Nitrobacter winogradskyi Nb-255: one gene and its partner. The protein of the gene in region 1 binds, or shares a complex with, the protein of each later gene. Links are inferred from orthologs where the notes say so. Each region holds a gene or a part of one and is shown in the gene's direction. Other genes may lie near its edges. The genes, in order: NWI_RS10495 and dnaG.

Region 1 (15,610 bases):
TCAATGAATTCCACTTCGGCCGAGGCGTTGGAGCGGTTGCCAAGCTTGTCCTTCAGCCGCTGGAGATGAATCGCGTTGACCGATCCGTCCGGTCGGAAGCGAGGCATGAAAAAGCATGTCAGTCCGCCCTCGGCCTGCGCCAGAACCAGAAACGCGTCGCACATCGGCGCGGACATGAACCATTTGTGGCCGGTGACACGATAGGCGTCGCCATCACGCACGGCGCGGGTCTGGTTGGCGCGCACGTCGGTGCCGCCCTGCTTCTCGGTCATGCCCATGCCGAGCGTCATGCCGCGCTTGGTCCGCCACGGCGCGAACAATGGATCGTAGCTGCGGGTCGCGATCACCGGCATCGTCTCCGCCAGCAGGTCCGGCTGCGCCGCGAGCGTCGCCACCGACGCGCGGGTCATGGTGATCGGGCAGAGATGTCCGGTCTCGACCTGCGCGGCCATGTAGAATTTTGCCGCGCGCACCACTTCCGCCGCGCCGGCCGCGGGCCTGCCGTCGGCCGTCCAGGTGGAATTGTGGAGGCCGGCATGAGCGCTGTGCGCCATCAGTTCATGATAGGAGGGATGAAATTCGACTTCGTCACGCCGGTTGCCGCGCGCATCGAACAGCCTCGGCTTCGGCGGGTTCTCGTTGGCGAGACGGCCGCGCGCCGCCATCGCCGATGAACCCCAGTGCTTTCCGAACGCCTTCATGTCGTCGCGGGCGGCGGCTCCTCCGTTCGCCGCCACCGCCTCCGCCAGCGGACGGTCGAGCGTGAACAGGTCGACGTCCTCGAACGGCGGCGACTGATTGAGGACCTCGTGCGTCCTGAAGGGCTGCGTCATGATCCGCCTCCGCCGGCGCTGATATCCATGTGACTTTATGCCCGAACAGCGGCCAGATCACGCCGGCGCTCTCGCCTTGGTTTACCGTGACCTCGCTTCGGCGGGGGAAAACCCGCCTGCGCGCTGTTCGGCCTTGCCCCCACGGACGAGTGTGCCTATAGCTCTGGCTTTAATGACATCGTCCGCCAAATCGAGTTTTGTCCTCGGACACCGGCATCTGCTGGGCATCGAGGGCCTTTCCGTCGCCGATATTACCGGCCTTCTCGATCTTTCCGAAGAATACGTCGAACTGAACCGCCAGGTGGACAAGAAACGCACCTCCTTGCGCGGTCTCACCCAGGTCAACCTGTTCTTCGAGGCTTCGACCCGCACCCAGTCGTCATTCGAGATCGCCGGCAAGCGGCTCGGCGCCGACGTTATGAATATGTCGGTGTCGTCGCTATCGACCCGCAAGGGCGAAACGCTGGTCGATACCGCGATGACGCTCAACGCCATGCATCCGGACATCCTTGTGATGCGCCATTCAGCCTCCGGCGCGGTGGAACTTCTGGCGCGCAAGGTCGACGGCTCCGTCGTCAATGCCGGCGACGGCGCCCACGAACATCCGACCCAGGCGCTGCTGGACGCATTGACCATCCGCCGCAACAAGGGACGGCTCGACGGACTTCTGGTCGCGATCTGCGGCGACGTTCTCCACTCGCGCGTCGCGCGCTCCAACATCATCCTGCTCAACGCCATGGGCGCGCGGGTCCGCGTCGTCGCGCCGTCCACGCTGCTGCCGCCGGGCATCGAGCGCATGGGCGTCGAAGTCGCCCGCGATATGCGCGAGGGATTGGACGGCGCGGACATCGTGATGATGCTGCGGCTGCAGCGCGAGCGGATGAGCGGCTCGTTCGTGCCGTCGAGTTCCGAGTACTTCCACTATTTCGGCCTCGACCAGAAAAAGCTCGCCTATGCCAAACCCAACGCGCTGGTCATGCATCCGGGACCGATGAATCGCGGCGTCGAGATTGACTCGATCGTCGCGGACGGCACGCAGTCGCTGATCCGCGAGCAGGTGGAAATGGGCGTGGCGGTGCGGATGGCGGTGCTGGAAGCGCTGGCGAGGAACCTGCCGAATGCATGAACCCGAGCCCTCCCACCGATTTGCACGGCGAGCATTGTCACGCGCGATGTTAGCGAACAGTTCGCAAAGGTGCGGCATATGCTGAGCGGCCATCGCCCGATCCTGCTCGCCAATGCCCGCATTGTCGATCCCGCGCGCGATCTCGACGGCCCCGGCGACGTGCTCATCGCCGATGGGGTTATTCGCGATGCGCGGCACGGCATCGGCGCGGCGGGCGCGCCCGAAGGCACCGACATCATCAACTGCGCCGGCATGATCGTCACGCCGGGCCTGATCGACATCCGCGCCTTCGTCGGCGAACCGGGCGCGGGCCATCGCGAAACCTTCGCATCGGCAAGCTGCGCCGCCGCCGCCGGCGGGATCACCACCATTGTCTGCCAGCCTGACACCTCGCCGGTGATCGACAATTCTGCCACCGTCGATTTCGTGCTGCGCCGCGCGCGGGATACCGCGATCGTCAACATTCATCCGATGGCGGCGCTGACCAAGGGTCTTGCCGGCAAGGAGATGACCGAGTTCGGCCTCCTGAAGGAAGCGGGCGCGGTCGCCTTCACCGACGGCGCCCGCAGCGTGATGAACGCGCAGGTGATGCGCCGCGCCCTCACCTATGCCCGCGACTTCGACGCGCTGATCGTCCATCATACCGAGGATGCTCATCTCGTCGGCGACGGCGTCATGAACGAGGGCGAACTGTCTTCCCGCCTCGGATTGACGGGTGTTCCGGCGACCGCGGAAGCGGTGATGCTGGAGCGCGACATGCGGCTCGTCGGGCTGACCGGCGGCCGTTACCACGCGGCGTCCCTGACCTGCGCGGAATCGCTCGATATCCTCATGCGAGCGCGCGACGCCGGGCTCCCGGTCAGCGCATCCGCATCGATCAATCATCTGACGCTGAATGAGAACGATATCGGTCCGTACCGGACGTTTCTGAAATTGTCGCCGCCGCTGCGCGGCGAGGACGACCGACGCGCGCTGGTCGCAGCGCTGGCGTCGGGCCTGATCGATGTGGTGATGTCCGACCATAACCCGCAGGACGTGGAAACCAAGCGGCTGCCGTTCGCGGAAGCCGCCGCAGGCGCGATCGGGCTGGAGACCATGCTGACGGCCGCGCTGCGGCTCGTGCACAACGCGGAACTCGACTTCAAGACGCTGATCCGGGCGATGTCGACGCGGCCCGCGGAGCTGCTGGGTTTGCCGGGCGGATCGCTGCGACCGGGCGCGCCCGCCGATGTCATCGTGATCGATCCTGACGTGCCATGGATTCTCGATCCCGCCGATCTCAAATCGCAATGCAAGAATACGCCATTCGACGAATCCCGGTTCTCGGGTCGGGTTGTTCGGACGATCGTCGGCGGACGCACGGTTTTCGAGCACGCCTGACGCGACAGGTTTTGATCGAAAGAAAATTCCATTATCTCGAAAATATCCGTTAATAATCAAAACCATAGGGCCTTCGCCTCCGATACCGTCAGAAGAAGGTCCGGTCATGGATGCAATTTTTGAAAGTTTGTCGTTCGCGTAGATCTTTGCAGTCGAATGTTGATGCCCGCGACGGTGTGAATATCTGCCGTGGCGTGACCATGCCGATCTATGGTTTACATCGACGGCATTTGGCATTCGGAGCCCTTTTCGATGTTTCCTAACGGCCTGATCGCTTTCGCCTTCGGCTACCTGCTCGGCTCCATCCCGTTCGGTATGATCCTGACGCGGATCGCGGGCACACAGGATTTGCGCTCGATCGGTTCGGGCAATATCGGCGCGACCAACGTTCTTCGTACCGGACGCAGGGGGCTCGCGGCGGCGACGCTTCTGGGCGATATGCTGAAAGGCACGGCCGCCGTCGTGATCGCATTGCTCCTCTCCGGACCGGGCGCTGCGATGGCTGCGACGCTTGGGGCATTCCTCGGCCATCTGTTTCCGGTGTGGCTCAAGTTCCGCGGCGGCAAGGGCGTTGCGACATATATCGGCGTGCTGCTCGGCCTGTTCTGGCCGGCGGCGCTGGCCTTTTGCGCGATCTGGCTGCTCGTCGCCTTCACGACGCGCTACTCATCGCTGTCGGCGCTACTCGCCAGCCTCACAACGCCATTGCTGTTGTGGGGTTTCGGGCATCCACAATTCGCGTTGCTGTTTGCGGTGCTGACCGTGCTGTTATGGTTCAAGCACCGCGAAAACATCCGGCGCCTTTTTGCCGGAAGCGAAGGCAGGATCGGCGCGAAAGCGTAAAACGCGTCGGTATCCGGCTGAGGGGGCGGCGTGAACATCCGGGATCCAGACAGACGGCTGAGCGAAGCGCAGCGGACCGACTGGCTGCGGCTGATCCGGTCCGATAATGTCGGGCCGCGAACCTTTCGTTCGCTCGTGAACCACTTCGGCAGCGCCAGCGAGGCGCTCGTCCGCCTACCCGATCTGGCGCGGCGTGGCGGCGCTTCCCGCCCCAGCCGGCTTTGCACGGAAGCCGAGGCGCGGAACGAACTGGCGGCCGCGCGGCGGATCGGCGTCAGCCTGCTGGCGCCGGGAGAGGCCGGCTATCCCCCGCACCTTGCAACGATCGACGACGCCCCGCCGCTGCTTGGCGCGCGCGGCAACCTCGATGTCATGGAGCGTCCCATGATCGCCATCGTCGGTTCACGCAACGCATCGGGCGCCGGTCACAAGTTCGCGCAAACGCTGGCGCATGATCTCGGTGATACCGGTTTCGTCATCGTATCGGGGCTGGCGCGCGGCATCGATCAGGCGGCGCATCGCGCCAGCGTGGCGCGCGGCACCGTCGCGGTGCTTGCCGGTGGCCACGACCGCATCTATCCATTGGAACATGAGGATCTGCTGGCAGCCGTATTGGAAAGCGGCGGCGCGATTTCTGAGATGCCGATGGGGCATGTCCCGCGGGCCCGCGATTTCCCGCGGCGCAACCGCCTGATCTCGGGCGCCGCGATCGGCGTTGTCGTGGTCGAGGCGGCGCATCGTTCCGGCTCTCTGATCACCGCCCGCATGGCCGCCGAGCAGGGCCGCGAGGTTTTCGCCGTGCCGGGCTCACCGCTCGATCCGCGCGCCACCGGCACCAATGATCTCATCAAGCAGGGCGCGACGCTGATCACCGAGGCAGCCGACGTCATTAATGCTGTCCGGCCGATTATAAGACGGCCGGTTGATCTGCCCGCCGAAGAACCGGAGCCCGGCGAGCCCTGGACCGAAGAGCCCGCCGCAAGCGACCGTGCGCGGATCATCGCCTTGCTCGGTCCGGCGCCGATCGGACTTGACGATCTGATTCGGATGGCGAATGCCCCGCCGGCCGTCGTGCGCACGGTCCTGCTTGAACTGGAACTGGCCGGACGGCTGGAGCGCCATGGCGGCGGCCTGGTATCAATGATGTGACCGCGATCTGACGGGCTGTCCGCTCCGATTCGAAGTTGCAGCGATCAAGCAGAGCGTTTTCAAGCGAAGTGGGCACCTGTTCGCGTGAAGAAAACGCGTCAAATCAAAACCTGAGAGCCTCGAAGGCGGCTACCGGTCGGGAGCCGGTGGCGGCGTGGGCGACGAAGCGGCGGGCTCCGTCGACGGCGGAGTGTTGCCCTCGCCGGCCTTCGGTGCGGGCGTCACCGCTGGAATGGGGTCGGCGCGAAGCGGCGCGGCTTTCGGTTCGCCCGAGGTCGGAGCGTCGGCCGGGATGCTGTCGGGCTTGCCGCTTCCCGCCGCGCCGGACTTTCCGGCTTCGGATTTATCAACGCCGGGTTTGCCCTCGGCTCCGTCCTTGCCAATGTCGGGCTTGTCATTCCCGGATGGAGCAGGATCAGGTTTCGGCGCGGGCGTCACCGCGGGAACGGGATCGGCACGTAGAGGCACGGTTTTCGGTTCACCGGAAGTCGCGGCATCGGCCGGCGTGGCGTCGGGCTTGTCGCTTCCCGCCGCATTGGATTTTTCTGTTTCAGGTTTGTCGGCTGTTCCGTCTTTGCCGACGCCGGGTTTGTCACTCGCGGATGACGCAGAATCAGGTTTCGGCGTCTCGGAATCGACCGCCTTCGGATTTGCGGCCCGCCCCGAAGCAGACTGTTTCCCGTCGGCTTCGTCCTTGGCGGATTCCTGTTTTGGCGCTTCGTCCTTCGCCGCCTTGTCTTCGGCCGCATCTTCCTTGGCGGGCCCTGCGTTGGAAGCTGCTCCCTTGGCGGTTTTTCCCTGAGCTGCTTCTTCCTTGACGGCTTCGTTTTCCTTGGGCGGCGTCGCGCCGGACGGTTCGGTCTTCGCCGTCTCGGGCTTCGCAGCGGCGTCGGACGGAGACGCGCCCTGCCCCGCCGCACCGGCTTTCGCCGCCTCTTCCGGGCTCTGCTTGCCGGGCTTTCTCTTGTTCGCGGGCGTCCGCCGGTCCCTGCTCCCCTGAGCCTCGTTCTGCGGCGCGGCAGCCTCAGGAGGCTGAGTCGCCTGCGGAAGCGGTTTCCTGCCCTGTCGTTCCGTCTGTCTTGGTTCCGTTCTCAGATCACCCGGATGTGACTTCGGCGGCTCGACGCGACGGCGCTGATCGGTCGCGCCGTTGGAGATCAAATAAGCACTCAACATCCCGGCCATGTCGGGGCCGGTGGTGTAATGCTGACGCAAAAATCCCGGCAGCGATCCGGGAGGCACCGTCCTGAGCAGTCCCCGAGCCCCTTTGTGGCAGGCTGCGCAGTTCCCGGAGAAAATCTGGGCAGCCGATTTTCCCGCGTCGAGATTTTTCGCTCCCGCGCCACCTGCCGCGAAAACAACGGTCACGAGCATCACCGTCGCTAGGCTGAGCGCTCGGCTCGACATTCTCATCCTCCGGGTGCGGAAACTGCGCTGCCATCGCAGCGGCCACGTTTTAGCTCATTACGCCGCGAATGGAAGCGCCGAGATAGACGCAGAGTACATCGCATCTTCATTTCGGATATCGACGTTGCGGTCAGAGCACTGGTGAAGCCGACCATGCGACACTACATTCTCATGGAACTTGGACACCATTCCCGGAGTTACGGCGGCCAGAGTCTTTTTCAACTGCGTTGAACCAGACACGTCGCTTAACTTTTGTTTGAGCATGATCTCATCCGAAAGCCGGTTTCCACTTTTCGGGATCATGCTCTAGCGCGCGTCCTCGTGTTGATGGTGGTTTCGATGGACCGTGTATTACGGTTTTTTCTGAACCAGTTTGTCCGGCGCGGCTCGATCACATTCGTAACCGCGAGCGGCCTGACCTTTACCTGCGGCGACGGCACCGGCGAACCTGTTCGGGTGCGGCTGACGACGAGCGAAGTCGCGCGCCAGCTTCTGCTCGATCCTGAAATGTCCTTCGGCGAGACCTATACCGACGGCACGTTGCTGATCGAACGGGGATCAATCGCGGACCTCCTGACGGTAATCCTCGACCAGCCCGACGTCATGCCCCGCTGGGGGAAGTTGCAGTGGTGGCTCCGCTATCTCGTCCGCAACATCCAGCAGTTCAACCCACGCGGGCGGTCAAGGGATAACGTCGCGCGCCATTATGACCTCGACGGCAGGCTTTATTCGCTGTTCCTCGATGCGGACCAACAATACAGTTGCGCGTATTTTGAAACCCCCGACACGACGCTGGACGACGCCCAGCTTGCAAAGAAACGGCATATCGCCGCCAAGCTTCTGCTCGAACGCGATCACAGCGTCCTTGATATAGGTTCGGGCTGGGGCGGCCTCGGCCTGTATCTCGCTGAAATGACCGGGGCCAACCTCACCGGCATTACGCTATCAACTGAACAGTTTCAGGTGTCCAACGCCCGCGCGGTGGAGAAAAAGCTGACGCGGTCGGCGAAGTTTCTGCTCCAGGATTATCGCGACATTCCCGGACCGTTCGATCGCATCGTATCCGTCGGAATGTTCGAGCACGTCGGCGTCGACCACTACGATACCTTTTTCAAGCGCTGCGCCGGGCTGCTCGAACCTGACGGCGTCATGCTGCTGCATTCGATCGGCCGTTCGGAAGGTCCGGGCATCACCAATCCCTGGATCGCGAAATACATCTTCCCCGGCGGCTACATCCCCGCGCTGTCGGAAGTCCTGCCGGCCATCGAAGGCGCCGGACTGCTGGTCTGCGACATCGAAGTCCTGCGTCTGCACTATGCGGAAACGCTGAAGGCATGGCGGGAGCGCTTCATGGCGCGACGCGAGGAAGCGGTGCGGCTATATGACGAGCGGTTCGCGCGGATGTGGGAATTTTATCTGGCGGCATCGGAAATGTCGTTCCGGAAGCAGAATCTGATGAATTTCCAGATTCAGATCACGAAACGGCAAGGCATCGTGCCTGTAACGCGCGACTACATCCAGCGCGGGGAAGCAAAGCTGCGCGGTCTGGAGCAAAAACACCGGCCCCGGCTTCAAATCGCGTGAGAATGATGCATGATCAACAGCAGCTTATGCTTCCTGCATCGCGGCTCGACAATGAGTCGCGGAGAAGGTTCAGCCGGCAGTCAAGTTCGTTGCGTTATCGACTCGAGTTTCATTTAAGGTCATGTGGGAATCGGGCATAAGGGGCATGACCTTGCTTCCGCCGTCCGCCGGCGCGGCGCTTTATGCGGGGCCCATATCCCGCAAATATAGCGGGGCCGTATCCCGCAAAAATAGCGGGGCTCGTATCCCGCAAATGATAAAGGTCAGAATCCGAAAGCCATGGCTGATTCGAACATCCTGAAGCTTGCGCCTGATGCGACGACGCCAGCCTATCGCACCCCGCCGCATAATCTCGAAGCGGAGCGCGACCTTCTCGGCGCCATTCTCGTCAACAACGACGCATTCTACAGGGTGTCCGATTTCCTCGAGCCGAAGCACTTCTTCTACCCGGTGCATCGGACCATCTTCGAGACCGCGGGCAGCCTGATCCGCAGCGGCAAGATCGCGACGCCCGTCACGGTCAAGACCTTCATTCCCGCTGACACCGACATCGGCGGAATGACCGCAAGCCAGTACCTCGCCCGGCTGGCGGCGGAAGCCACCACGATCATCAACGCCCTGCACTACGGACGCACGATCTATGAGCAGGCGCTGCGCCGCGACCTGATCCACATCGGCGAGGACATGGTCAACGTCGCCTATGACGCGCCGGTCGATTTCGCGCCCAAGGCGCAGATTGAGGATGCCGAGCGCCGGCTCTACGAACTCGCCGAATCCGGCGGCTATGAAGGCGGCTTCCAGAAATTTTCCCAGGCGATGAAGACCGCGCTCGACATGGCGGCCAACGCCTATCGCCGCGACGGGAAGCTGTCCGGCATCGCGACGGGATTGCGTGACCTCGACTCGCGAATGGGAGGGTTGCAGCCGTCCGATCTGATCATCGTGGCGGGACGGCCGGGCATGGGCAAGACGGCGCTCGCCACCAACATCGCCTACAACATCGCCAAGGCCTATCAGGCGGAGCTTCAGCCCGACGGCACGATGAAGACCGTCAATGGCGGGATCGTTGGCTTCTTCTCCTGCGAAATGTCGGCCGAGCAACTGGCGACGCGTATTCTCGCCGAGCAGACCAGCATCGCTTCCAGCAATATCCGACGCGGCGGCATCACCGAAAGCGACTTCGAGAAGATCCGCGATCACACCATCGAGCTGGAGCACCTGCCGCTCTTCGTCGACGAGACCGGCGGCCTGTCGATTTCGCAGTTGACGGCGCGCGCCCGCCGCCTGAAGCGCCAGAAGGGGCTCGACGTGCTGATCGTCGACTACATCCAGCTTCTGCTGGGCAGCGGCAAGCGCAGCGACAACCGCGTGCAGGAAGTCACCGAGATCACAACCAGCCTGAAAGCATTGGCGAAAGAACTGAACGTTCCGATCCTCGCGCTGTCGCAACTGTCGCGTCAGGTCGAAAGCCGTGACGACAAGCGCCCGCAACTTTCAGACCTTCGCGAATCCGGTTCGATCGAGCAGGACGCCGATGTCGTGATGTTCGTCTTCCGGGAGGAATACTATCTCCAGAACAAGGAGCCGCGCGCGGGCACGCCGGAGCACGAGAAATGGCAGCTCGATATGTCGCTGGTGCACGGCAAGGCCGAAGTCATCATCGGCAAGCAGCGTCACGGGCCGACCGGCACCGTCGAACTGCAGTTCGAGGGACAGTTCACGCGCTTCAGCGATCTCGCACATGAAGGCCACCTGCCGGAGCGGATCTAGCTTACAGACCTTCCAGGCAGACCGCTCGCGCGGTTGAACCGCCGTGCAGCCGGGCGTAGCATGTAGCATGAATCTCGTGCCCGATTCTAAAGTGAGCGGCGAGCCGGCCGATGCCGGCGCGGCTATTGCGGCAGCCGCGGCAATCGGCACCCTCACGGTCGATCTCGACGCTATCGTCGCCAACTGGCGCAAGCTGGAAAAAACCGCCGTGCCCGCCGAGTGCGCGGGGGTGATCAAGGCTGACGCTTACGGCTGTGGCGCCCGGCCCGTGGCGCGCGCGCTGAGCGCCGCCGGATGCAGGACGTTTTTTGTCGCCACGCTCGATGAGGCGCGGGTGGTTCGCGCCGCCGCTTCCACCGCCGACATCTATGTACTGGACGGATTCTTTCAGAATTGCGGTGACGCCTTCGCGACAATCAATTGCCGGCCCGTGATCGGCGATCTCAATGAACTTGCGGAATGGGACGTATTTTGCCGGCGCACCGGCTGGGCGGGTGGCGCGGCCATCCACATCGACACCGGAATGAACCGCCTGGGTCTCACCCTGGATGAGGCGCAAGGCATCCTTCCAAGGATCAATGCCGGCGATCATGGTGTCACGCTGGTGATGAGTCACCTGGCCTGCGCGGAAAGCCTCCACCATCCGCTCAACGCTAGTCAGGTCGCGGCGTTTCGGGAGATCGCCAGGCAGTTTTCCGGGGTTCCGGCCTCATTGGCGAACTCGTCCGGCATTTTTCTCGGGGCCCAGTATCAGTTCGACCTGGTGCGTCCGGGCGCCGCGCTCTATGGCGTCAACCCCACGCCGGAAGCCGCCAATCCGATGCAGCCGGTCATCGAATTGAAGGCACGGATCATCCAGACCCGCTCGATCGACAGAGGCGAAAGCGTCGGCTACGGCGCGACCTGGACCGCGCGGCGGCCGACGCGGCTTGCCGTCGTCTCGGCGGGATACGCCGACGGCTATTTCCGCGCCGGCGGTAGCAATGACGGCACGCGCGGAGCCGAGGTCGTTGTCGCCGGAACGCGATGCCCGGTGGCGGGCCGAATTTCCATGGACCTGCTGGCGGTCGACATCACCGACCTGCCGGCCCATGCCGGAGTCCGGCGTGGTCATCTGGCGACGCTGATCGGCGAGGGCATCACCGTGGACGAACTTGCCCACCATTTCGGCACCATTGGTTACGAGGTACTCACCAGCCTCGGCGGCCGCTACCACCGGATCTATAAAGGCGGCCCGGCCGAGCCTCGAACCTGACACCCGATCAATGGCTAAATCCGCCCTCTCCTTCGTCTGCCAGAACTGCGGCGCGGCCTATAACCGCTGGCAGGGAAAGTGTGACGGCTGCGGCGAATGGAATACGCTGGCCGAGGAGGATATCACCGGCGCGACGACGATGCCGGTCAGCGTGCGTTCCAGGCGCAAGGGCCGGCTGTTCACGCTGGAGACGCTGACGGGCAAGACGCAGGACGCGCCGCGCCTCTCCTCCGGCATGGCCGAACTTGATCGCGTGACCGGCGGCGGCTTCGTGCGCGGCTCCGTCCTTCTGGTCGGCGGCGATCCGGGAATTGGCAAATCGACCCTCCTTACGCAAGCGACGAGCCTTTTGGCGCGCTCCGGCCATCGCGCGGTCTATATCTCGGGCGAGGAAGCGGTCGCGCAGGTGCGATTGCGCGCCGAGCGCCTTGGGCTTGCCGACGCGCCGGTGCAACTGGCGGCGGAAACCTCGGTTGAGGATATCGTCGCCACCCTGTCCGAAGGCACGGTGCCGCGTCTCGTGGTGATCGACTCGATCCAGACCATGTGGACCGACACGGTGGAATCCGCGCCGGGAACGGTCACGCAGGTTCGCGCCTCGGCGCAGGCGCTCATTCGTTTCGCCAAAAAATCCGGGGCGGCCCTGATCCTGGTGGGCCATGTCACCAAGGACGGCCAGATCGCCGGCCCCCGCGTGGTCGAGCACATGGTCGACGCCGTGCTGTCGTTCGAAGGTGAAGGCTCGCAGCAATTTCGTATTCTGCGAGCGGTGAAGAACCGGTTCGGTCCCACCGACGAGATCGGCGTCTTCGAGATGACGGGACTGGGCCTGCGCGAGGTCTCCAACCCGTCCGAACTCTTCCTGTCGGAGCGCGACCTCGGCAGTCCGGGCACGGCGGTATTCGCGGGCATCGAGGGCACAAGGCCGGTGCTGGTGGAATTACAGGCGCTGGTGGCGCCGACCTCGCTCGGCACGCCGCGACGCGCGGTCGTCGGCTGGGATTCGAGCCGGCTATCGATGGTGCTGGCGGTTCTCGAAGCGCATTGCGGGGTCAAGCTTTCGGGACACGACGTTTATTTCAATGTAGCGGGCGGTCTGCGCATCAACGAGCCGGCCGCCGATCTTGCCGCGGCCGCGGCGCTGGTGTCATCGCTGACAAACGCCCAGCTCCCGACCGACGCGGTCTATTTCGGCGAGATTTCGCTATCCGGCGCGGTCAGGCCGGTGGCGCAAACCACCGCGCGGCTCAAGGAAGCCGCCAAGCTCGGATTCGGACGTGCCGTGCTGCCGGAATCGGCCCGTGGAGATATCGGCGGCGATGCCGGTCTTTCCCTCGATGCGGTCGCCGGATTGACCACGCTGGTGGCGGATATCGCCGCGCGCGGTCAGGCCCGCCCTGGCAGCCCTGGCAAGCGCACGGACCCGGAGAAAAATGCCACACCCGGCCAAAACCGTCGTCAGGGAGGCTAAAGCGGCGTGACGTTGCGGCCTGCCGCCGCTATACATCCCGCGCCAGCCGCAAGGCTAGAGCATGATCCCGAAAAGTGGAAACCGGTTTTCGGAAAAGATCATGCTCGAATAATACTGCGGATGTATCGTACGATAGCCTGCCCAGGCAGGTAATCAAACGACGATTCGCGGTTTTCGAGATTTACGAGCGGACCTGACCAGCCGATGCCGATAACAATCCTCGACCTCGTTCTGCTCGGCGTGATGCTGATTTCGGGCCTGCTGGCGATGATTCGCGGCTTCATGCGCGAAATCCTGTCGATCGCCTCATGGGGCATCGCCGCGCTGGCCACCCTTTACTCATTCCAGAAGCTCCTGCCGTTCGCGAAGAATTACTTCAACAACGACACGATCGCCGCGGCGGCCGTGATCGGCGGCGTTTTCATCGGCACCCTGATTGTCATTTCCATCCTCACGACACGCATCTCGGACATGGTTCTCGATTCGAGGATCGGCGCGCTCGACCGCACCCTTGGTTTCCTGTTCGGGCTTGCGCGGGGACTGCTCATCGTCGTCGTCGCTTTCCTGTTCTTCACCTGGCTGGTTCCGGACAAGCAGCGGCCGGACTGGGTCACGGGGGCGAAATCGCTCACGGTGCTCAACTCCACCGGCACCTGGCTACAGTCGCTCTTGCCGGACGATCCAGAGAACACCATCTTAAACAAACTCAAGAAGAATAAGCCCGAAGTGGAGCAACCGGATTCGGAACCTGCTGAGTCTCCGGGTTCCGATGGCTATTCCAAACCTGCCCGGGACAGCCTGCAAAAGCTGATCGACGGCAAACCGGCGGAACATTAGTTGGGAGCGCGGACTTGACGTTCACGTCTTACTCAGGTGCCGCCGAAAAGCGAGGCGCAATGGATTGTCAGCAGAGCCTTTCCAGCGACGCCTCCCCCAACGATCCCGACACTGATTTTGATCTTGACGGCGACACGCTGCGCGAGGAGTGCGGCGTGTTCGGCATTTTCGGCCATCCGGAAGCCGCGGCGATCACCGCGCTCGGCCTTCATGCTCTCCAGCACCGCGGCCAGGAAGCAGCGGGAATCGTGACCTTCGACGGCCACCGCTTCCACTCCGAACGCCGGCTCGGGCTTGTCGGCGACGCCTTCTCCCGCCGCGAGGTGATTGAACGTCTTCCCGGCAGCGCCGCTGTCGGCCACACCCGTTATTCCACCACCGGCGGCACCATCCTGCGCAACGTGCAGCCGCTGTTCGCAGAACTTCACGCCGGCGGCTTCGCCGTCGCCCACAACGGCAACCTCACCAACGGACTGACGCTGCGCCGCGAGCTGGTGGGCCGTGGCGCCTTGATGCAATCGACCTCCGATACCGAGGCCATCCTTCATCTGGTCGCGCAGTCGAGGCGCGGTCGTTTCATAGAGCGCTATATCGAAGCGCTCCGGGCCATTGAGGGCGCTTATGCGCTGGTGTCGCTGACCAACAAGAAGCTGGTCGGAGCGCGCGATCCGCGAGGCATCCGTCCGCTCGTGCTCGGCGAACTCGACGGTTGCCCGATCCTTGCCTCGGAAACCTGTGCGCTCGACATCATCGGCGCCAAGTATGTCCGTGACATCGAGCCCGGCGAAGTCATCGTGTTTCACCGCAAGGATGACGTCATTCAAACCGAAATTCACAAGCCCTTTCCTCCGATGCCGCCCAGGCCGTGCATCTTCGAGTATATCTATTTTTCACGGCCGGATTCGATCGTCGCAGGCCGTTCGGTCTATGAAGTCCGCAAGGCGTTCGGCGCGCAACTGGCCCGCGAAAGCCATGTCGATGTCGATGTCGTCGTGCCGGTGCCCGATTCCGGCGTGCCGGCCGCCCTTGGCTACAGTCGTTTCTCCGGGGTGCCCTACGAACTAGGCATCATCAGAAATCACTATGTCGGCCGCACATTCATTCAGCCCGCCCAAAGCGTTCGCGAACTCGGCGTCCGGATGAAACATTCCGCCAACCGCGCCGCGATCGCCGGCAAACGCATCATCCTGATCGACGACTCGCTGGTGCGCGGCACGACTTCGAGAAAGATCGTCCGCATGATGCGCGATGCCGGGGCTACGGAGGTGCATTTCCGCCTCGCCTCGCCTCCGATCATTCATCCCGATTACTACGGCATCGACCTGCCCGACCGGAACGGGCTGTTGGCCGCGACCCACAGCCTCGAAGAGATGCGTGAGATGATCGGCGCGGATTCGCTGGCCTTCCTCTCCATCGACGGCATGTACCGCGCTATGGGCGAACCCGGCCGCGATCCCGCGCATCCGAAATACGCCGACCATTGCTTTACGGGCGCCTATCCGACCAGCCTTACCGACCATACCGACGTCGAACCGCAGCCTCATCAGTTGTCGTTGCTCGCGGAAGCCAGCTGAGCGGAAACGCTCCACGGACGACCTGCGGTCAAAGCTGCCGGACCATGAACGCCGCCGCTTTGCTGTAACCGCGCAGCTTCCGCGCGAGCGTGGAATCGGCACCGATCGCGTCGAGCGGGATTGCGCGGAAGCCGTGTCGCCTCCAGAAACCCGCGGAGCCATTGACGGCGACCAGCGAAACGGTCGCGAGCTTTTCGCTGCCGGCGCGCGCGAGCGCCTGCGAAACCGCCAATGACGCCGCGCCGGTGGCGCGCAGTTGGGGCAGCAATGCGAGGTCATGGAGGTAGTATGTCTCGGGGTCGCCGGGCAACTCGCCGAGCCTTGAATTCAACGCCGGAGGATCCAGCGCCCGCCACGGGTGGCTGATGACATAGCCGCCGA
Region 2 (15,677 bases), 460 kb from region 1 along the record:
CTTCAGCTTGACCTTGCCTGTCACCAGTTCGGTCGCCGGCGCGTGGCCGATCGCAATGAATACGCCATCGGCCTCGACCTCGGTGAGTTCGCCGCTCTTGACGTTCTTCAGCCGCACATGGGTGACCTTGGGCGGATCCTCGCTGCCGCAGATTTCATCGATGGCGCTGTCCCAGATCACCTTGATCTTGGGATGCTTGAAGGCGCGATCCTGCAGGATGCGTTCGGCGCGGAAGTGATCGCGGCGATGCACAAGGGTGACCTGCGAGGCAAAATTGGTCAGGAAGAGCGCTTCCTCGACGGCTGTGTTGCCGCCGCCGATCACGATCACGTTTTTACCGCGATAGAAGAAGCCGTCGCAGGTCGCGCACGCAGAGACACCGAATCCCTTGAATGTGTCCTCGGATGGCAACCCCAGCCAGCGCGCCTGCGCGCCCGTGGCGAGAATCACGGTTTCGGCAAGATAAACCTCGCCGCTGTCGCAGGTCAGGCGGAACGGCCGTTGCGACACATCCAGAGAATTCACCGTGTCGGTTACGATCCGGGTGCCGACATGCGCCGCCTGCTTCTCCATCTGCTCCATCAGCCACGGCCCCTGGATCACGTCGGCGAAGCCGGGGTAATTTTCAACGTCGGTGGTGATGGTGAGCTGGCCGCCCGGCTGGATACCCTGGATCAGCACTGGCTCCAGCATGGCGCGCGCCGCGTAGATCGCCGCCGTATAGCCCGCCGGACCGGAGCCGATGATGACAACCTTGGCGTGGATGGGGGCAGGCATGGATGGCGGACCTCTGGTGGAAATCGGCCTCCGGCCGCATGGCGAACGGGCGGCAGGGAAGCGATGACATGGAGCGTCTGAATGACGTTATGCATATCTGCCTCGCCATGCGAAAAATGCAACCCTCCGCCGGAAAAATTCCTCCGCAGCATGATCCCGAAAGTGGAGACCGGTTTTCGGAAAAGAACCTGCCGCGTTTTCTTCACGCGAACCGCGGTATCCACTTCGCTCGAAAACGCTATAAAGGCGAAAGCGCGGATTGGCGTAATAAAATTGCGTAGGCCACCCGACCTGCGTTAATGAGGGGCTTGCCGGGGATGCAATGGGCCGGCTGCCGGGATTTGGATGGCGTGACGAAGAGTCTGGACCAGATCGACCTTAAAATCCTCAGCGAGATTCAGGCCGATGGCCGGATCACCAACGTCGAACTGGCGAAACGGGTCGGCATTTCGCCGCCGCCGTGCCTGCGCCGGGTCCGGACGCTGGAGGAAGAGGGCTATATTCAGGGATACCGCGGGCTGCTCGATCCGCAGCGGCTCGGTTTCGAGGTTACGGTTTTTGCATCGGTGCATCTGTCCAGTCAGGCGGATGCCGACTTGCGCGCGTTCGAGGAGTTCGTGCGCGGTGAGCCGCTCGTGCGTGAGTGCTGGATGCTGTCGGGCGAGGTGGACTTCATCCTGAAATGCGTGGCGCCCGACATGGCCACATTTCAGGATTTCGTCGCGCATCTCACCGCGGCGCCGCATGTACGGAACGTGCGGACCTCGCTGGTGCTTCACAGTTCCAAATACGCCCCTGCGGTGCCCTTGGAGCTGAAGATGCCGGGCTGAACAAGGCCGGATCGGTTTCAACTCCTGTTGAAAAGCACCTTATCGAGGCTGATCGGGCCACCGCCGGCGAACACCAGGTAGAAGAAAACAAAACAATACAGCGCCGCCAGTTCACCGCCATTGGCGATGGGCATGAAGGTCTTGGGGGCATGGACCAGGAAATAGGCGACCGCCGTCATGCCTGATGTAATGAACGCCGCGGCCCGCGTGAACAATCCGACGACCAGCAGCCCGCCGCCGACCAGTTCGATGATTCCGGCAACCCCGACCAGCGACGCCACCTGAAGATCCGCGAACATCGGCAGCGACGGAAATCCCAGGAGCTTGGCGGTGCCGTGCTGCATGAGCAGAAGTCCGCTCATGAACCGAAGCAGACTGAGGACGATCGGCTGCCATTTGGTGAAAACTTGATCCATGACGTGGCTCCCCCGATTGGCGGCATCGCAGAAAAACGGCGCCGGCCACGCGCTGGCGAGGGCCGGCGATATCTAACACCTACGCCGTCGAATTGTTCCGGACTCGGAACATTAGGAATCCGCTAGGATTCGCGACAACAGCGCGGAGACCATAATCAATCCTGCGCTATCGCCATTCGACCTTCGCGATCTCATAGGCCTTGGCGCCGCCGGGCGCGACCACTTCGACGGAGGAGCCTTTCTTCTTGCCGATCAGGGCGCGCGCCAGCGGCGAGGTGATTGAAATGCGGCCCTGCTTGGCGTCGGCTTCGGCCTCGCCGACGATCTGCCACACCGCCTTCTTGTCGGTGTCCTCGTCGATCAGCGTGACGGTGGCGCCGAACTTGATGGTGTCGCCGGAAAGCTTGCTGACGTCGATGATGTCGGCGCGCGCCAGCTTGTCCTCGAGCTCGGCGATGCGGCCCTCATTGTGCGACTGCTCTTCTTTCGCGGCGTGATATTCCGCATTCTCCGAAAGGTCGCCATGCGCTCGCGCCTCGGCGATTTGCTCGATGATGCGCGGCCGGTCCACCGACTGGCGCTTCTTCAGTTCGTCTGCGAGGGCGGCGTGCCCGCCTCGGGTCATCGGAACCTTCTCGACCATCTCACTTCGTCCTTCGCTTCATCGGCAGCGCTGCCGCGTTGCGCGAAGCGGCTTTCCGTCCGGAGTCCGGCCCGCGAAATCCGCATTCGCCTCACATTCGATTCCGACGCTCGCCTATCTTTGCGGCTTCTTTGGTGTGAATCCGGAATCAAGGGCGTTCGAAACTCTATAGATTCCAGTGCGATCTCAGAAGATCGCTTCAGGCTCGTCCCAGAGGGCTTCGCTGCTGATTTAATCAGAAGCGAAAGCTCTGGATTGTTTGGCGCGTTTTCTTCACGCGAACCGGTTTCCACTTCGCTCGAAAACGCTATGCGCAATGAGCGTCCGTCTCGACCGCTACAGTAACCGACCGGCCTCGGCCGGGCAAAAAAATCTCCGCAGCCGGCAGGTTCCGCTTCGTCAGGGTTCCCACAGACCGATTATGGGCCGATCAGGCCCGATTGAAGCCTTACACTATGTCTCGGAAAAATAACTCTGCAAGGTGCGCACCTCAAGATCTCCGCCCAGATAGGCGCGGATACCCTGCGCGGCGGCGACGGCTCCCGAAAGAGTGGTGTAGTACGGCACTTTATGCAAGAGGGCGGCGCGCCGCAGCGAGCGGCTGTCAGCCAGCGCCTGGGGCCCGTCGGTGGTGTTGAACACCAGTTGCACCTCGCCGTTGGTGATGGCGTCCACGATGTGCGGGCGGCCCTCCAGAACCTTGTTGATCTTTTCGGCCGAAACGCCGCTGTCGGTCAGGTAGCGTTGTGTTCCCGACGTCGCAATCACCCTGAAGCCGACAGACGCCAGCAGCTTCACCGTCGCGAGGATGCGCATCTTGTCGGTCTCTCGGACCGAGACGAACACCGTGCCCTTGCGCGGGAGATGCGTGCCGCCGCCAAGCTGGCTCTTGGCGAAGGCGATCTCGAAGGAGCGGTCGATGCCCATCACCTCGCCGGTCGATTTCATTTCCGGGCCGAGCACGGTGTCGACGCCCGGAAAGCGCGCGAAGGGGAAGACGGATTCCTTGACGCCGACATGATCGAGCCGTTGCGGCTTGAGCTCGAAGCCCGCGAGCTTCTCGCCGGCCATGATCCGCGCCGCGATCTTGGCGACGGGAAGGCCGATCACCTTGGCGACGAACGGCACCGTGCGCGAGGCGCGGGGATTGACTTCCAGCACGTAGATCTCGCCGTCCTTGATGGCGTATTGCACGTTCATCAAGCCAACGACATCAAGACCGAGCGCGAGTTCGCGGGTCTGCCGCTCCAGTTCGGCGATCGTGGCCGCGTCGAGCGAACGCGGCGGCAGCGAGCAGGCGGAGTCGCCGGAGTGGATGCCGGCCTCCTCGATATGCTCCATGATGCCGACGACGTAAGTGTCCTTGCCGTCGCCGAGGCAATCGACGTCGATCTCCGTGGCGTCGGAGAGATAGCGATCGAACAGCAGCGGGTTGGTGCCGAGCACGGTGTTGATCTGGCCGGTCTTGTCGTTCGGATAGCGGGCCTTGACGTCGGCCGGCACCAGTTCGGGCAGGGTTTCGAGCAGATAGTCACCGAGCTGGCTTTCCTCGCGGATGATCTGCATGGCGCGGCCGCCCAGCACATAGGAAGGGCGCACCACCAGCGGCAGGCCGAGATCGGCGGCCACCAGTCGCGCCTGCTCCACCGAATAGGCGATGCCGTTCTTCGGCTGCTTCAGTTTGAGCCGGTCTAGAATGCGCTTGAACCGGTCGCGGTCTTCCGCGAGGTCGATGGCCTCGGGCGAAGTGCCGAGGATCGGCACATCGGCCGCTTCCAGGGCGTGGGCAAGTTTCAACGGCGTCTGGCCGCCGAACTGCACGATCACGCCGTGCAACGTGCCGTTCTGCCGCTCGGTGTCGATGATCTCCAGCACGTCCTCGGCCGTCAGCGGTTCGAAGTAGAGCCGGTCGGCGGTATCGTAGTCGGTCGAGACCGTTTCGGGGTTGCAGTTGACCATGATGGTCTCGAAGCCAGCGTCCGACAGTGCGAAGCAGGCATGGCAGCAGCAATAGTCGAACTCGATTCCCTGGCCGATGCGATTGGGGCCGCCGCCGAGGATAACGACCTTCGTCTTGTCCGACGGTGCGCTTTCGTCGGCAGCCTCGCCCGCGAACGGCGCTTCATAGGTTGAGTACATGTAAGCGGTCGGCGAGGCGAATTCCGCCGCGCAGGTGTCGATGCGCTTGTAGACCGGGCGCACGCCGAGGGTGCGGCGAAGCGCTTTGACTTCCGCCTCGGTCCTGCCGGAGAGCACCGCGAGCCGCGCGTCCGAGAAACCCATCGCCTTGAGCGTACGCATCCCGAAGGCGTTACCCGGCAGGCCGTGGGAGCGGACCTTGTTCTCCATCTCGACGATGCCGCGCAGTTCGGCGAGGAACCAGGGGTCGATCTTGCAGGAGCTGAAGATTTCCTCGTCGGTCCAGCCGAGCCGCATCGCCTGCGCGAGTTGCAGCAGGCGGCTAGGGGTCGGCGTGCCCAGCGCGGCGCGGATGGCGTTCTTGTCGTCGCCCCTGCCCATGCCATCGATATCGATTTCATCGAGGCCGGTGAGGCCGATCTCCAGTCCGCGCAGCGCCTTCTGGAGGCTTTCCTGAAACGTGCGACCGATCGCCATCACTTCGCCGACCGATTTCATCGAGGTGGTGAGCGTGGTCGAGGCGCCGGGAAACTTCTCGAACGCGAAACGCGGAATCTTGGTGACGACGTAGTCGATGCTGGGTTCGAACGATGCCGGCGTCGCGCCGCCGGTGATGTCGTTGGCGATCTCGTCGAGCGTGTAGCCGACCGCGAGTTTCGCCGCGACCTTGGCGATGGGGAAGCCGGTCGCCTTTGACGCCAGCGCCGAGGATCGCGACACCCGCGGGTTCATCTCGATGATGACCATGCGTCCGCTGACAGGATCGACGCCGAACTGCACGTTGGAGCCGCCGGTCTCGACGCCGATCTCGCGCAACACCGCCAGCGAGGCGTCGCGCATGACCTGGTATTCCTTGTCGGTCAGCGTCAGCGCCGGCGCCACCGTGATGGAGTCGCCGGTGTGCACGCCCATCGGATCGAGATTCTCGATCGAGCAGATGATGATGCAGTTGTCCTTCTTGTCGCGGACAACCTCCATCTCGTACTCTTTCCAGCCGAGCACGCTTTCTTCGATCAGCACTTCGTTGGTCGGCGAGGCATCCAGGCCGCGTTCGATGATGTCGAGGAATTCGTCGCGCGTATAGGCGATGCCGCCGCCCGTGCCCCCCATGGTGAAGGAGGGGCGAATGATCGCCGGCAGGCCGATCTCGGACAGCGCCATCAGCGCTTCGGCCATCGCCTGCTGCTGGTAGCGCTTGCGCCGCTCGCCCTCGCCAAGCGTCCATTGCCGCTCGAGTTCGGCCAGCGCGTCGCCCGAGAGTTTTTCCTTCTCGGCTAGGTAGGCGTCGCGATCGGCCTTTTTCATCGCGGACGCATTGGCAAGCCGCGATTTCGGCGTCTCCAGGCCGATCCTGGTCATGGCCTCGCGGAACAGTTGCCGGTCTTCCGCCTTGTCGATGGCGTCCGCCGTCGCGCCGATCATTTCGACGTCGAAATCCTCCAGCGTACCCTGCCGGCGCAACGATAGCGCGCAGTTCAGCGCGGTCTGGCCGCCCATGGTCGGCAGCAGCGCGAAACCGCCGGGAACGACGTGACGCTCCTTTTCGATGATCTTACCGACGATTTCCGGGGTGATCGGCTCGATATAGGTGGCGTCCGCCAGGTCGGGGTCGGTCATGATCGTGGCGGGGTTGGAGTTGACCAGGACAACCCTGTAACCCTCTTCCTTGAGCGCCTTTACCGCCTGGGTGCCGGAATAGTCGAACTCACAGGCCTGTCCGATGACGATCGGACCGGCGCCGATGATGAGAATGGTCGAAATGTCGGTGCGTTTAGGCATCAAGTTCCAGGGGTGAAGATCGGCACAAAAGGGTGAAAATCGGGCACAAAAAAAGGACGCGCGAGCCGCGCGTCCCTTGAACAAGAGCGCGATCTTCGCGCGCGAGGTGTCTTTACAGCCTTTTTGTTTCTGATGGAATCAGAAGCGAGGCTCTCAGAGCTTGATTTGACGCGTTTTCTTCACGCGAACAGGTCATCCACTTCGCTCGAAAACGCTATAGACCAGATTTCGAAGGCGGAAAAGACCTTCAGGCTGCCGATCAACCGGCTATTGCGGTCCGTTGAAACCGGAAAGCTCAGGGTACCGCTAAAGGGAGTGATCGTGCATTGTAAGGTTAATCACGGGTTTCAGGCGCATGAGGGGTGGTGATATGCTAATGAGCCCCTGCGCGGATTTAGCTTAGTGGCAAAGCAGCGGCTTCCAGGTCGCAGACCGATGTTCGATTCATCGAATCCGCTCCATTCCTCACGGCCGCAAACGCGTGCCGGGAGCGCGCATTCCCCATTGATTGGATCTGGCCTGATTGGATCGGGTTTGGCGTTGGCGCGGATTTCCCGGAAGGCGCGCTCGCCCTCGCGTCGCGTTAGGAAACGCGGAGCCGCGGCGGCTACGCCGGGCCGAGAACTCGGCCCTGGTGCGCCGCGATTTTACAGGCATCACCGTTATGGCGTCCCCGCCACCGTCTGCATCATCGGCACGGGCATCGCTGGTAAGTAAGAACTTGAAGCGCGCGGTCGGGGCTTTTTCCCGTCGCGGAGAAACATGCCCTGGCCGGGGGGCACGTCGGATTTTCATGAACCGTGAAGAAAAGTTGGAGGCCCAGCCTGGACTTGAACCAGGATAAAAAGCTTTGCACAGCTCCCGCGTCGAACTTCCGCCACCGGGCCGCCAGTAATATTCTGCAATAATCGTCTGGCGGCGAGTCTTACCGTGGCTTAACGTTAATCCCGGCTATAGCGTTTTCGAGCGAAGTGGACACCGGTTCGCGTGAAAAAAACGCGTCAGAACTACAATCCAGAGCTTCGCTTCTGATTCAATCAGAAGCGAAAATGCTCTGGGCACGTCTATCGCGCGGCGGTCGCGCCGCGGTCGGCCTTGACGGGCCTCCCGGCGAGGAACGTCATTCGCGAAGCGTTGTGGCCGATATTGACCGGCGCCCGGATCGCCGTCATTCCTGCGGCGGCGAGCTTGGCCAGCATCTCGGCCTCGCTGTAGCGTTGCAGCCCGATCCTTAGGCGGAGCTGCGGGTAATCGGACATCGCCGTGCGGACCAGCCCGCGCAGGGCGTCCTTCACGAAGCCATGCTTTGCCGCGAAGCCAAGCAGTGCGATCACGTCGCCGGCCAACCCGATGTGCGGCTGCGGGATATCGCCCAGCACCAGCAGGCCGGTCGGCTTGAGCAAGCGGCGGACGACGGCGAAGCCGGCATCGAGTTCGTCCGGCGTCATATATTGCGCGACCGAGTTCATCACCGCCAGATCAATGGATTCCTCATCCATGTGTCTGAGTTCATCCAGCGAGCGCACATCGATTTTTGTGTTGGGCGTGAACCTCGTCACCAGCCGGCCGCGAACGCCGGGCGCGGGCTCCGTGAGAATCAGCCGGCCGCACGCATCGGCCACCGTTTCCGCGGAAAGCGCCTCGCCGCAAGCATAGTCGAGGACGACGGAATCCCGCGAAGGAATATAGCTGACGATGTTCCGGGCGATGGTCCGGAAATGAGCGTCGCGATGCAGCTTGCTGACGTAGATGGTGTGGGCGGAGTCGTAAAAAGCGATCCAGTCATCCATGGACGGCCCAGGCAACCTTTGTGTTCCACGCCCGGAACCGCTCGCGGAATCAGGCGTTAGCGAACTTGTCGTGGAGCGCGTTTTCCGAGGTCGAAACGGGCTTTCGGCCGCGCAGCGGAATTGTCCCATCGTCAGCTTGTGACGTCAGCTTGTAGCGGTTTTTCATAGCAGGAGTGTGCATCGTGACCCAAGCCAAAAGTTCCGCCTTGCGGAAAGTGAACCCGGAGCTCGACACGCCGACCGATCTTTCCGAGGAAGGCGTCAGCAAGATTTCGACGGCCATGAACACGATCCTCGCCGACACCTTCGCGCTTTACCTGAAGACCAAGAACTTCCATTGGCATGTCAGCGGCCGCCATTTCCGCGACTACCATCTGCTGCTCGACGAGCAATCGGAACAGATATTCGGCACGACCGATGAGATCGCGGAGCGGGTTCGCAAGATCGGCGGCACCACGTTGCGCTCGATCGGCCAGATCGCCAAGCTTCAGACCCTGGAAGACAACGACGAGAGTTTTGTGCCGCCGCGGGAAATGCTGCGCGAACTGATGAACGACAACAAGAAAGTCGCCGCGGCCATGCGCAAGGCCCATGATATCTGCGACAAGTACGAGGACGTTGCGACCGCAAGCCTGATCGAGAATTTCATCGACGCGACCGAGCGGCGCGTCTGGTTCCTGTTCGAGGCCAGTCGGCAGGAAGGCGACAACGAGGCGTGACGCTTCTGGGATCAGTCATGGCCAGCATAAAGCCGGGCATGGCGGGTGCTGATTCCGTCTAAGCAAACCTGCTCTGGGCCGCTCTCAGGCCCGCTTGTTCTCGCGCATCAGGTCCGCGAAGCGCCTGAACAGATAATGCGAGTCGCGCGGTCCCGGCGAGGCCTCCGGATGATATTGGACGGAGAACACCGGCCTGCCTTCGAGTTCAATGCCGCAATTGGAGCCGTCGAACAGCGATACGTGGGTTTGTTTCGCGCCCTTCGGCAGCGTGGTCTCGTCCACCGCGAAACCGTGATTCATGGAGGTGATCTCCACCTTGCCGGTGGTCTCATTCCTGACCGGATGATTGGCGCCGTGGTGACCTTGATGCATTTTTTTGGTTTTCGCGCCCACGGCGAGGCCGAGCATCTGGTGACCCAGGCAGATGCCGAAGGTCGGCGTGCCCGACTCGATCACCTTGCGGATCATCGGCACGGCGTACTTGCCGGTCTCCGCCGGGTCGCCGGGGCCGTTCGACAGGAATATGCCGTCCGGCTTCATCGCCAGGATGTCTTCCGCCGACGTGGCCGCCGGCACCACGGTGATCTTGCAGCCTTCGCCGGCGAGCAGGCGCAGGATGTTGCGCTTGATGCCGTAGTCGACGGCGACGACGTTGAACTCGGGCCTGTCCTGCCGGCCGAAGCCTTTGTCCCACTCCCACGGCGTCTCGTCCCAGGTGTAGCGCTGGCTCGATGTCACCATCGGCACGAGATCCATGCCCTCGAGGCCGGGCCACTCGCGCGCCTCCTTTTTCAATCCATAAAGGTCGAAATGCCCGTCCTTCGCGTGGGCGATCACCGCGTTGGGCATGCCTTTGGTGCGGATCAGCGCGGTCAGCGCGCGGGTGTCGATGCCCGAGATGCCGATGATGCCGCGCGCCCTCAGCCACGCATCGAGGTGCCTGGCCGCGCGGTAGTTCGAGGGCGAGGTGATAGCGCTGCGCAGGATGACGCCGCGCGCGCCCGGCGTCGCCGCCATGTTCACCGTTTCGATGTCCTCGTCGTTGGTGCCGACGTTGCCGATATGCGGGAAAGTGAAGGTGATGAGCTGCCCGGCATAGGAGGGATCGGTGAGGATTTCCTGGTAGCCGGTCATCGCGGTGTTGAAGCAGACTTCCCCGACCGCCTGACCCTCGGCTCCGAGGCCGAAGCCCTCGATGACGGTGCCGTCGGCCAGCACGAGAAGCGCCGTCGGCTTGAGGTCCGGCCAGGCTGAAGCGTTTTCCGATGAGGTCATGAGCGCATGACATAGCTCCCCTCCCGCACCGCGTCAAACGCCGGTTGTCTCGCGCCCCGGCGCGGCCTACATCTGCTTTCGACGCAACGTAACGACGCAACGTAACGATGCGTGATTTGGCGGTGTCCGGCACCGCTAGGGGGAGGCTTTCCGATGCTGCGCGATGACATCAACAACGCCGTCAAGGAGGCGATGAAGGCCAGGGACGAGCGCAGGCTGTCCACGCTGCGCATGGTCAACTCCACCATCAAGAACGCCGATATCGAGGCGCGCGGGCAGGGCAAACCGCCGCTCTCGGACGGCGACCTGCTCGGCCTGTTGCAGAAGATGATCAAGCAGCGGCAGGAGTCGGTGGAGCTTTACGAAAAGGGCGGCCGCGAGGAGCTGGCGGCGCAGGAGCGCGCCGAGATCGCCGTCATTTCGACCTATCTGCCGAAGCAGATGTCCGACGAAGACGTAAAGGCGGCCGTCGCCGCCATCATTGCCGACACCGGCGCGAGCGGCATCAAGGACATGGGCAAGGTGATCGGCGCGCTGAAAGCCAGATACGCCGGTCAGATGGATTTCGGCAAGGCCAGCGGCGTAGTGAAGGCCGCGCTGACGGGTTAGCTTCACCCCGGACGCGGTTCCTGCAATCCTGTCCACAACTGAATGAGTTCCAGTCCCCCGAAGAAATACCTCGGTTCCTGCACGGGAACGACGCGCGAGCGCTTGCGTTATCGCCTCAGTAAACAGGAGGCGGACGGGCTTCGGACGCGGACTTTGCTTTGACTATCGGGGAATTCCGATTCCGTTGATCATCCTCCTCGCCATTTTCATGGACGACTGAACTTAAGCGAGGAACGAGATGAGCATCGGCACAATCATTCTGATCATTCTCATTATCGCGTTGCTGGGCGGATTCAGCGGCGTCGGCGGGGGGCCGTTTTACGGAACGGGCTATTACGGCGGCGGCGGCCTCGGGCTGGTGATCGTCATCCTCCTGATCCTGATCCTGATGGGACGTATCTAGAGCCCTCTCGCTCCTGATGAATCAGAAGCGAAGCTCTACTTCTTCACGCGAACAGGTCATCCACTTCGCTCGAAAACGCTATAACGGGACCACGACAACCGGCTTCGAAAATCGAGGAGAACTCCGTCTGAGACTGAATTCAACGTGGTTGAATCAGCCTCAGACGGTAACGAAAACGGACTGAACTTTTAGGCACAAGATGATTGCGAGGCGATCAGCGTCGCCTCGACCTCGCGCAGAGCGCGCGCCAGCCGATCCGCCCATGCAACTTGCCCGGCGTCGTCACCGATCAGATCTTGCCGGATTTCGATGCCGCTGTTCATCAGTCCGCGCGCCTCGCCATGCACCGGAATGGTGTAGTCGGTTAAATCACTCACCGCATAGGGTTCATTGTCGCCGACCACGAGGTCGCCCTCGGCGCGCAGCAGCGAAAGCAATAGCGGCGGCAACTCCGTGCTGCGGTGATACAGCGTGCCGACATGCCACGGCCGTGCGACCCCGGCGTAAACCGGCGTGAAGCTGTGCAGCGAAACCAGAATAGTGGGACGGCTCCTGGCCAGCCGCTCGTCGATCCTCTCCTTGATCCGGCGATGATAGGGCTCAAAGATCGCGTGCCGCCTCGCGTCAGCTTCGCTTTGCGAAAGGCGTTCGTTTCCCGGAATGACCGTGGCTTCGCTGAGCGCCGGAATCGAACTTGCGGCGTGCGGCGGCCGATTGCAGTCGATCACCAGCCGCGAGTAGCGTTGCGCGATCAGATGCGCGCCCAGAGCCGCGGAAAGCCGTTCGGCAACGCCGGCGATTCCGATATCCCATGCGATATGCCGCCGCCGCTCGCTTTCCGGCAGACCGAGATCGCCGAGCGCGTCCGGAATCAGGCGCCCATAGTGGTCGCAGGTGAACAGGAAGGGCGAGAGGCCGGAGACATTGCGCTCGATGACGGGCGGTTCATGCAGGGCGATGATGGCCGGCTGCGCATCAGGGGCTGTCATATCGCGCGCGCCAATCGAATATCGACCTCGCGCTCCACATAAGTCCACTCTTCGGTCGCGCGCAGGACGCCGACGAGATCTTCGAACATCGTGGCGTGTTCAGGTGCGTATTCGAACCATGTCAGGAAATCGAAGGGCTCGCCGATATCGCGGCAATGATAGAGCTGTCGCGCGATGGCGGGCAGATATTTGAGACTGGCGGCGATATGATGCGACTTATCCTCGAAGATGGCTCGACGTTCATCCTGCGTCATCTCCCACCATGCGGCCGACTTCCTGATGGGAATCAGCGCCGCGCGGGTCGCCTCGTTGCGTCCCAGCCCGGCCTGCACCGAGGTTAGCGCAATCTTCTCGGCGCGTTCGACATAGCGCGCGTGACTGGCGACGCCGCGAAGCTGCCACGGTGTTGTCGCGGAGGTGTCGCCCAGCGACAGGCTTGGCGCGATCGCCAGATGAGACGCCGCCATGAGGCTCTCGCCGATGACGGGAGCGACGGACAGGATGCTCCAGGCGCCGCTGTCGCCGCCGGTGAAGACTGTGAACGTCATTTCACTTCTGGTGCCTGTGGACAACTACGGAAGTAGGGGATATGTCTCGGAACATATAGAGTACATTAATATGAAGTGCCTAGCTGATTCGGCAGGCAGTTATACCCGCCGCCTGGATTGAGTGAGACGGCGCATGAGGTTTCCGCCCAGCTTTATTGATGAGGTCAAGGCCCGCCTTCCGGTTTCGGAAGTTGTCGGCCGGCGGGTGAAGCTGAAGCGGGCAGGGCGCGAATTCAAGGGGCTGTCGCCGTTCCAGCAGGAAAAGACGCCCTCGTTCACCGTGAACGACCAGAAGCAGTTCTATCACGACTTCTCCACCGGCAAGCATGGCAACATCTTTGACTTCGTGATGGAGACAGAGGGCGTTTCCTTTCCCGAAGCGGTCGAGCGGCTTGCGGCGATGGCGGGGCTGCCGCTTCCGCGCAACTCGCGTGAGGACGAGCAGCGGGAGCAGCGCCGGAAATCCCTGTTCGAGGTGATGGAACTCGCGGCCAAATATTTCGAGCAGAACCTTGCCTCGCGCGTCGGAGCGCAGGCGCGCGGCTACCTGTCGGACCGCGCCATCGTCCCGTCCAGCATCGTCGAGTTCCGGATCGGCTACGCCACCGCCGATCGCTTCGCATTGAAGGAATATCTGGGATCGAAAGGCGTCCCGGTCGCGGACATGATCGAGGCCGGCCTGCTGATCGCCGGAGACGACATTCCCGTTCCTTATGATCGCTTCCGCGACCGGATCATGATTCCGATCCATGACCAGCGCGGCCGTCTCGTAGGTTTCGGTGGGCGAGCCCTCAGGAAGGACGTTCAGCCCAAGTACCTGAATTCACCGGAGACCCCGATCTTTCACAAGGGATCGGTGGTTTTCAACTTTCACCGCGCTCGCCAGCCGGCGCACGAGGCCAATTCGGTCGTCGCCGTCGAAGGCTACATGGACGCCATCGCGGTCTATCAGGCGGGGATCAAGGCCGTGGTCGCCACCATGGGCACCGCTTTCACGGAAGAGCAGATCGCCACCTTGTGGCGGCTGTCTCCCGAGCCCGTGGTCTGCTTCGATTCCGATCGCGCGGGCGTCGCTGCCGCTTATCGATCCATCGACCGCATCCTGCCCTTGCTTCGTGTCGGAAAAACCTTCCGCTTCGTGTTCATGGACGAACAGAAAGACCCCGACGACCTGATCCGGGAAAAGGGGGTCGAGGCTTTCCGAAACGTTCTGTCGGGCTCCTTGCCGCTCTGGGATGTGCTCTGGCAGCGCGAGACCGATGGTCAGGACGTGCGGACGCCTGACAAGCAGGCCGCGCTTGAGCAGAGGCTCTATGCTCTGGTCCGGACGATCCAGGATCCGGCCGTCAACACGGCGTTCTTCAGAACGTCACGGATGCAGCTTGCCAACCTTTTCTGGCAGGTCAATCGAGGGCCGTCCCGCAATCAGAAGGAAGCAGGCTCCAAATTTGTTCGAAACGAACTCAGGATTCGCGGCGAGGATCAGCGTTCGGGGCTGCAAAAGGTGCTTCTCGGAATGCTGGTCCAATATCCTGAATTGCTCGAGGATAAGCGGGATGTCGTTCTGCGCCTCCAGTTTCCTGATGCCTTTGATCAATTTTTATCGCATCTTTTTCAGTTGTTGGTGACGGAAGCGAAGCTGTCGGTCTCGGTGATCTGGGAGAGACTGGATCACGAATTTTACGAAACGCTGCAAACCGTTCACGGAGACGCGGGAGCGGGAAAACCGCGCGGGCACCGGCTGTTCGAGCGCTTTCCGGTCCTGAAGAACGATCCGCCGTCTGATTTTGTCTCAGGGTGCCTGGACCACTTCATCAGGATCCTGCTTTGGCATCAACTGGAAGAGGACATCGAGCGGGCCAGGCTCGACGCCGGGGAGGGCGACGAAACGGCTGTCGCGCGGCTGCTGAATCTGGTTCGGGAAGGTCACGCCGAGCAGGAAGCCATCAGCGCCGAGGGAGTGGCTTTATCGGAGTGGGCGGAAGACATCATTCGCGTCTGGGCTCCCAAGGGGGGGACGATGCATCTTGCCGCATGAGCAGCCCAGGACACCCGATCATGACGACTTTCATGGCGAGCGAGCTATGGGGATGACCACTCCTTGGCAGGCGCTGGGCCAAGTTCCGTTTCCACCGTTGATCGGGCCGCGGGATGGGGTCGCCTTCATCCGGCCGTCTCACGAATTGGCTGGTGCCTTGCGATCGACGCTCCCGGCGCACGAAACCGGGTCATCGCTCCGCGAAAAGACTGGAAATACTTAGTAAAAGCAGCCGCTTGGCGTCATTTGAGCCTGCGGGAAACAAAAGGCCGAGCATCTGCGCCGTTTTCGTCGCAGTTGCGGCGGACCGGCTTGTATCATCAGCCGCGCTTCTTACTTAGGAAATACTCCAGGAGCCGGATTTCGCCGAACCGCCGGTCAGGGAACGCCGCCTGCGCGGATGGGGCGTCGCGCGGAACCTTGAAATAACAAAATGATGCGGGGATGGTGACGCTCGGAACTGTGATAAAGACTCGCCAAATCCGGGGTTAGGCGGCAAACAGGGTTAATTGAAAGTCAAGGGCTGGCAGGCTATAGCGTTTTCGAGCGAAGTGGATACCGGTTCGCGTGAAGAAAACGCGTCAAAACAATAATCTAGAACTCGCTTCTGATTCAATCAGAAGCGAAAATATCCTAGGTCATCCGACACGTAGTCCAACGCGGTACGATCATTCGAAAGAGGGTTGACGGGGTGGCGAGAGGCTTGCGCCGCCCTTTGTGCG

Evidence for each region.
Region 2: the proteins of NWI_RS10495 (region 1) and dnaG are in contact, whole or in part, in a crystal structure (PDB 2R6A), measured with the Geobacillus stearothermophilus proteins. The link is inferred for Nitrobacter winogradskyi Nb-255 from one-to-one orthologs. Residues at the interface, in WP_033016901.1 of Geobacillus stearothermophilus: Ser13, Glu15, Ala16, Gln18, Glu91, Leu92, Asp94, Ala95, Val96, Pro97, Thr98, Ala99, Ala100, Asn101, Tyr104, Tyr105, Ile108; in WP_049624496.1 of Geobacillus stearothermophilus: Lys456, Leu457, Leu458, Pro459, Ala460, Asn463, Ala464, Leu467, Leu535, Leu536, Ile537, Ala538, Gln544, Glu545, Asp548, Tyr549, His552.

Annotation. Positions count from the first base shown.
Region 1 is NC_007406.1:2,193,850-2,209,459, forward strand. The notes cover bases 7,953-10,846. They hold NWI_RS10495 (replicative DNA helicase), read left to right. Parts: upstream 7,953-8,601; coding sequence 8,602-10,092; downstream 10,093-10,846. Other genes in these bases: NWI_RS10490 (SAM-dependent methyltransferase), read left to right, coding at 7,953-8,322; alr (alanine racemase), read left to right, coding at 10,160-10,846. Outside these bases: NWI_RS10455 (acyl-CoA dehydrogenase family protein), read right to left, coding at 1-833; NWI_RS10460 (aspartate carbamoyltransferase catalytic subunit), read left to right, coding at 1,006-1,959; NWI_RS10465 (dihydroorotase), read left to right, coding at 2,038-3,339; glycerol-3-phosphate 1-O-acyltransferase PlsY, read left to right, coding at 3,592-4,182; DNA-processing protein DprA, read left to right, coding at 4,213-5,331; NWI_RS16490 (hypothetical protein), read right to left, coding at 5,461-6,738; more of NWI_RS10490, read left to right, coding at 7,078-7,952; more of alr, read left to right, coding at 10,847-11,347; DNA repair protein RadA, read left to right, coding at 11,358-12,818; NWI_RS10510 (CvpA family protein), read left to right, coding at 13,023-13,655; purF (amidophosphoribosyltransferase), read left to right, coding at 13,715-15,229; NWI_RS10520 (GNAT family N-acetyltransferase), read right to left, coding at 15,258-15,610. UniProt on the Escherichia coli protein: The main replicative DNA helicase, it participates in initiation and elongation during chromosome replication. Travels ahead of the DNA replisome, separating dsDNA into templates for DNA synthesis.
Region 2 is NC_007406.1:2,663,409-2,679,085, reverse strand. Bases 12,542-15,502 are described here. They hold dnaG (DNA primase), read left to right. Parts: upstream 12,542-13,050; coding sequence 13,051-14,955; downstream 14,956-15,502. Other genes in these bases: NWI_RS12710 (chlorite dismutase family protein), read right to left, coding at 12,542-12,917. Also shown: trxB (thioredoxin-disulfide reductase), read right to left, coding at 1-777; NWI_RS12775 (hypothetical protein), read left to right, coding at 780-1,058; NWI_RS12770 (Lrp/AsnC family transcriptional regulator), read left to right, coding at 1,128-1,607; NWI_RS12765 (DoxX family protein), read right to left, coding at 1,625-2,023; transcription elongation factor GreA, read right to left, coding at 2,190-2,666; carB (carbamoyl-phosphate synthase large subunit), read right to left, coding at 3,120-6,584; NWI_RS12735 (class I SAM-dependent methyltransferase), read right to left, coding at 7,649-8,374; NWI_RS12730 (Dps family protein), read left to right, coding at 8,557-9,093; carA (glutamine-hydrolyzing carbamoyl-phosphate synthase small subunit), read right to left, coding at 9,178-10,368; NWI_RS12720 (GatB/YqeY domain-containing protein), read left to right, coding at 10,522-10,977; NWI_RS17110 (DUF3309 family protein), read left to right, coding at 11,216-11,380; NWI_RS12715 (N-formylglutamate amidohydrolase), read right to left, coding at 11,569-12,369; more of NWI_RS12710, read right to left, coding at 12,366-12,541. UniProt on the Escherichia coli protein: RNA polymerase that catalyzes the synthesis of short RNA molecules used as primers for DNA polymerase during DNA replication.